One region of the Rhizobium sp. N324 genome, then DNA from elsewhere that is predicted to be linked to it. Evidence: predicted binding sites of a transcription regulator. Region 1 holds the regulator's gene; the other holds the start of a gene.

Region 1 (3,208 bases):
AGCGCCTCTGCATTGCCCGTGCCGTCGCCGTCAGCCCCGAAGTCATCCTGATGGACGAGCCCTGCTCGGCGCTCGACCCGATCGCCACCGCCAAGGTCGAGGAGCTGATCCACGAACTGCGCGAAAATTACACGATCGTCATCGTCACCCACTCCATGCAGCAGGCCGCGCGCGTCTCGCAGCGCACCGCCATGTTCCACCTCGGCAATCTGGTCGAGGAGAACGACACCGACAAGATGTTCACCAATCCCGACGATCCGCGCACCCAGGACTATATCATGGGCCGCTTCGGCTGATTTTGGCGTCACCAAGCCTTCCCGTTATTCGAGGATAAAGCCCCATGGCATCGACACATATTTATTCTGCCTATGATGATGATCTGAAGTTCCTGTCCCGGCGGATTTCCGAAATGGGCGGCCTGGCCGAGCAGATGGTCGCCGAATCCGTCCGGGCGCTGGTCAACGGTGATACGGCGCTGGCCCAGAAGGTCATTTCCGACGACGTGATCCTCGATCACGCCGAGCGTGAAATCGGCGACAAGGCGATCGTCACCATCGCCCGCCGCCAGCCGATGGCCGCCGACCTGCGCGAAATCATGGGTTCGATCCGCATCGCCGCCGATCTCGAACGCGTCGGCGACCTCGGAAAGAACACCGCCAAGCGCGTCATCGCCGTGCAGAGCACCGGCGTTCCCCGCAAGCTGGCCCGCGGCCTCGAGCATCTGTCCGAGCTGGCGCTCGTCCAGCTCAAGGAAGTGCTCGACGTCTACACGACACGCGCCGCCGACAAGGCGAGTGCGATCCGCGAGCGCGACAACGAGATCGACGCGATGTACACCTCGCTGTTCCGCGAGCTCCTGACCTACATGATGGAAGATCCGCGCAACATCACCAGCTGCACGCATCTTCTCTTCTGCGCCAAGAACATCGAGCGCATCGGCGACCACGCCACCAACATCGCCGAGACCATCTATTACATGGCTACCGGCGCACAGCCGGAAGGCGACCGTCCGAAGGACGACAGCGCCAACACCGTCGGCGCGGTCACGGAATAACCGCCTAAACCAGACGATTGCGTGCGCGCCCATGTGGGGCGCGCAAAGAGGTCGCAGCCATTTTTTGTGAATTTGCGCAGGATGCATTGCTTAAATCACCCCCGGTTTAAGGATCATGCGCGAGGAGACCGACACGCATGATCCCGAGAGTTGCAGTTGTTGAAGACGAGGAAGCCCTGAGCGTGCTTCTCCGCTACAATCTCGAAGCTGAGGGCTTCGAGGTCGATACCATCCTTCGTGGCGACGAGGCCGAAATCAGGCTTCAGGAGCGCACGCCCGACCTTCTCATCCTCGACTGGATGCTGCCCGGCGTCTCCGGCATCGAGCTTTGCCGGCGCCTGCGCATGCGGCCGGAAACCGAGCGGCTGCCGATCATCATGCTGACGGCGCGCGGCGAAGAGAGCGAACGCGTCCGCGGGCTTTCCACCGGCGCCGACGATTATGTCGTCAAGCCCTTCTCGACCCCCGAGCTCGTCGCCCGCGTCAAGGCGATGCTGCGCCGCGCCCGTCCGGAGGTTCTCTCCACCGTGCTGAAATGCGGCGATATCGAGCTCGACCGCGAAACCCACCGCGTCCACCGCAAGAGCCGCGAAGTCCGCCTCGGCCCCACCGAATTCCGCCTGTTGGAATTCCTGATGTCGTCGCCGGGCCGGGTCTTCTCCCGCTCGCAGCTCCTCGACGGCGTCTGGGGCCACGACATCTATGTCGACGAACGCACCGTCGACGTCCATGTCGGCCGCCTGCGCAAGGCGCTGAACTTCTCCAACATGCAAGACGTCATCCGCACCGTCCGCGGCGCCGGCTATTCGATGGAAGCCTGAGCCGCCATCCTGCCGCCGTCCGGGCGAGGGAGCCGCGTAACGCAAAACGCGGCCGATAGATCACCGCACGCTGCGGTTCCTGCCGCGGACGTTCCCCCACCCTCCGTCGTCCTCGGGCTTGACCCGAGGACCCATGCGGGTGGGCACTTCGTTTCTGTTGAACTGACAAGGCGACCGCGGTCGACAAATTCAAGCGCAGCGCTTGCGGCATGGATACTCGGGTCAAGCCCACTGCTGTCCGGTTAAAATATCTGGACAGGTTGCATGGCATTGATTCTATTCGTTTTCAGACGTTTCGCGGCGTTCTGGACACGAATTGGAGATCAATGTCATGCGGCACGAGAATAGCGTTTTTCACCAGCTTCAACAGTATATTCCGTGGGCGGTGTTCGATCGTCTTGTGGACAAGCATAATGCCGACCACCGGGTGCGCCGGCTGACGGCGAAGTCGCAGTTCCTGGCGCTGCTTTTTGGCCAGTTGTCGGGCGCTGCCAGCCTGCGCGAGATCGAGGCCGGCTTGCTCAGCCACGAGGCGAACCTTTATCACCTGGGCGCTCGCAGTGTGGCCCGTGCCACGCTGGCGGATGCCAATGCCAAGCGCCCGGCAGCCTTGTTTGCCGATCTGTTCTCCGTCATGGCTGCCCGTGCCAGTCGAAAGATACGCCGTCATATCGGCGATACGCTGCGTATATTGGATGCCACACGCGTCCAGGTCTCCTCGCTGTATGGCGGCTGGGCCGACATGGTTGGCGGCAAACGGGCCATCAAACTGCATGTCTGCTACGATCCGCACGCCGACGCGCCGCTCGCCATGACGCTGACCGGTCAGAGGACGAACGACATCATCCCGGCCAGGGCGATCGACATTGCTGCGGGCGTCACCTATGTCTTCGATCTTGCCTATTACGATTTTGCCTGGTGGGCCGAGATCGATAGAAAGAGCGCCCGTTTCGTCACCAGGCTGAAGAGCAATACCCTCGTCGCCACGATCGCCGAACAGCCAGCCGATGAAGCTGCGGGCATTCTCTTCGACAGGATCGGGCTCCTGCCGCAAAGGCTCGCCGGTTCCCGGCAGAACCCCTTTCAGGATCCGGTGCGCGAGATCGCCGTCCGCATCAGGACCGGCAAGGTCATCCGCCTCATCACCAACGACCTCGACGCTCCGGCAGCCGAGATCGCCACCCTTTACAAGCAGCGTTGGCAAATCGAACTCTTCTTCAAATGGATCAAGCAGAACCTGAAGATCCGGCATTTTCTCGGAACCTCGGAAAATGCCGTGCGCATCCAGGTCTTCGTCGCGCTCATTGCCTATCTGCTGCTGCGAATGGCCCAG
Region 2 (3,208 bases), 1.8 Mb from region 1:
CGGCGCACGAAGCCGGCCGCGGCATAGGTGGCGAAGGTGCCGCCGCTCGTGGTTTTTTCGTGGACGCGCCGCATCAGTTCTTCAGACCACATGTTGCCATTGCGCGACGGAGCGAAGCCATCGAGATACCAGGCGTCGAAGCCGGGCTTTGCCGCTGTTACGCCGTCGAGCGCTGCGCCGCAGACGACGCTGAGCCTCGTCTGATCGTCGAGGTCGAGGGAGACGGTATTGGCAGGCGTTTGCGGCCAGGCCGCCGTCAGCGCCTCGCGTTCGGCATCGATCTCCGGCCAGTGCGAGAGCGCCCGGCCGATCTCGTCGACGCGCATCGGGTGGAGTTCGAAGGAGATGAAATGCAGATGCTGGCCGGCAGCGCGATGCTGCTTCCATTGCCGCCAGGTCTCGGCGAAGTTCAGGCCGGTTCCGAAGCCGAGCTCGCCGATCACGAATTCCTGCCGGCCGTTCCAGCGCTCCGGTAGGCCGTTGCCGGCGAGGAAGACATGGCCGCATTCCAGCCGGCCGTCGGTCTGGCAATAAAAATGATCGCCAAAGGCGGTGGAATAAGGCATATCGCCGTCGCGCCATTCGAGCGGCTGCGGCGCGCCCGCGCCAATCTGATCGGGGTTCACGTCTGTCATGGAAAAAGCCGATAATCCTCGGCCGGTCTCAGGTCAATCATCCTGCGAATTGCTGATCGTCGGCGGCGGAATCATGGGTCTCTGGGCAGCTGTCCATGCCGAGCGCCGCGGCATCGATACGATCATTGCCGACGCCGGCCAATTGGGCGGAGGCGCAAGCGGCGGCCTGCTCGGCGCGCTGATGCCGCATATGCCGGATCGGTGGTCTGAGAAGAAGCAGTTCCAATTCGATGCGCTGGTCTCGCTCGAAGACGAGATCGACACGCTCGAAGCGGCAACCGGGCTTTCGGCCGGTTATCGTCGTTCGGGACGGTTGATTCCGTTGCCGAAGCCGCATCTCGAGAAAATCGCGCGCCGCCACTGCGAGGACGCCGAACGCCATTGGCAGGCCGGCGCGCGCCGGTTCCACTGGCATGTGCTCGACGGCCCGCCGGTCGGCGGCTGGATCGAGGCGTCGGCCGGCGAGAGCGGCTTCGTGCATGACACGCTCGCCGCCCGCGTCGCGCCCCGTTCGCTGATCGCGGCACTTGTCACCTTGCTGCGGCAGGCCAAACATGTACGCATTCGGGAGCATGCAGCGGTTGCCGGCCTTGATCCGGATCGCGGCACGGCCGAGATAGGCGGCGACAGCGTTGCTTTCGACCACTGCATCCTGGCCGCCGGCCATCAATCCTTTCCGTTGCTGCAGGGCCTGACGCCGGGGTTGAAACAGCCGCTCGGCCAGCCGGTCAAGGGGCAGGCGGCGCTGTTGAAAGCCGATCTCGACCCGGCGCTGCCGACGATCTTTCTCGACGGGCTCTATGTCGTGGCGCATGAGGGCGGCCATGCGGCGATCGGCAGTACCAGCGAGAACCGTTTCGACGATCCCGCTTCGACCGATGGCCAGCTCGACGCGCTGATCGCCGCGGCGCGGGGGATCGTGCCGGCGCTGCGCGACGCTGCCGTCGTCGAACGCTGGGCCGGGCTTCGCCCGAAGGCGATCGACCGCGATCCGATGATCGGCCGCCATCCCGATCACCCGCGCCTGATCGCTCTGACCGGGGGCTTCAAGGTCAGCTTCGGCCTGGCCCACCGGCTGGCGGAGGCGGCAATATGTATCGCAGGCGATACAGACTGCGGATTTTTGCTGCCGGAAAGCTTCACGATATCAAGCCATATCGCGGCGGCTTCACGTTAAACGTGAATTCTGCGCCGCCTCGTTTCGTTATTCTGTCATGCAAATCACCTATCTGCTTGCGCATCGACAGCGCCTGAGATCGTCGGCGCTCCTTTTCCTGATGGAGGAAATCGCGTGCGCTATGCCATTTGCTTCACGCCCCCGGCAAGCGACCCGCTATCGCTCATGGCCGCCCATTGGCTCGGCCGAAACGTGTTCTCCGGTGATATGCTGGAGCCTCCGGCCGTGCGCGGCCTCGGCATTCACGAGATCGCCTTCCATACGGCCGTGCCGCGGCGCTACGGTTTTCACGGCGTTTTGAAGGCGCCGTTCCATCTGTGTCCGGACCTGTCCGAATCGCAACTCCTGCGCGATCTCATGCGCTTTTCCGGCACTGTCCTTCCCTTCCAGATTCCGCGTCTCGAAGTCGCCCGGCTCGGCAATTTCTACAGCCTGCTGCCGAGCGTTCCCTGCGAGCAGATCCAGTACCTCGCTTCGGCGATCGTGCAGGAATTCGATCGTTTCCGCGCGCCGCTGAGCGAAGCCGACATCGAACGCAGCGATCCGGACGGACTGTCGGCGGCGCAGTTTTCCAATCTGCATCGCTGGGGCAATCCTTACGTGATGGAGGAGTTCCGCTTCCATATGCCGGTGACGGGCCCGGTCAACGCGCTCGACATGCCGCGCATCGAGCCGGCGCTGCGGACGGTTTTCGAGGCTGTGCTCGGCGAACCGGTCCTGGTTTCGAACGTGGCGCTGATGTTCGAGGAGGGCACCGGCGGTCCTTTTCGGGTTCATTCGCTGCATCCGATGGGCAAGGTCAGCGCCCGCAAGACCGCCTGACATGCGATAAGCTAAGCTATTGCGCAGGAACGATAAAATTCCGCTGCGCAGTTTCCGTCTCGACATTCCGGCTGCGGATGCTACCGTTCTCCGTCTTTTCAGAAGGTGATTTGATGGTATCCGAGACTTATCCGCGCAATCTGGTCGGCTACGGGCGTCAGACGCCCGATCCGAAATGGCCTGAAGAGGCACATGTCGCCGTGCAGTTCGTCATCAATTATGAGGAGGGCGGCGAAAGCTCGATCCTCGACGGCGATGCGGCGTCGGAAAATCTGCTGTCCGAGATCGTCGGCGCGGCCGCCTGGCCGGGGCAGCGCAATCTCAACATGGAATCGATCTATGAATACGGGTCGCGCGCCGGTTTCTGGCGGCTCTGGCGGATGTTCACCGATCTCAAGGTGCAGGCGACCGTCTACGGCGTGACGCTGGCCATGGCGCGCAACCCGGAAGCGGTCGCGGCGATGAAGGAGGCCGGCTGGGAAATCGCCAGCCACGGTTACCGCTGGCTGGAATATAAGGATTTTCCGGAAGATTTGGAGCGCAAGCACATCCTCGAAGCCGTGCGCCTGCACAC

The links. Region 1 encodes PhoB, which activates phosphate uptake and scavenging genes when phosphate is short. Its sites were predicted from a motif close to TGTCATNNANCTGTCAT; they were not measured.
Region 2: AMK05_RS16530 (DUF1045 domain-containing protein) is a predicted target of PhoB. The motif match lies at 1,835-1,851, and genes of this name have one in related genera.

Annotation. Positions count from the first base shown of each region.
Region 1 is NZ_CP013630.1:564,392-567,599, forward strand. Features, by position in the region: gene pstB (phosphate ABC transporter ATP-binding protein PstB) at 1-296, shown strand, start outside; gene phoU (phosphate signaling complex protein PhoU) at 341-1,054, shown strand; gene phoB (phosphate regulon transcriptional regulator PhoB) at 1,192-1,875, shown strand; gene AMK05_RS02775 (IS4 family transposase) at 2,207-3,208, shown strand, end outside.
Region 2 is NZ_CP013630.1:3,432,894-3,436,101, reverse strand. Features, by position in the region: gene mnmD (tRNA (5-methylaminomethyl-2-thiouridine)(34)-methyltransferase MnmD) at 1-635, opposite strand, end outside; gene AMK05_RS16535 (NAD(P)/FAD-dependent oxidoreductase) at 634-1,812, shown strand; gene AMK05_RS16530 (DUF1045 domain-containing protein) at 1,927-2,634, shown strand; gene puuE (allantoinase PuuE) at 2,748-3,208, shown strand, end outside.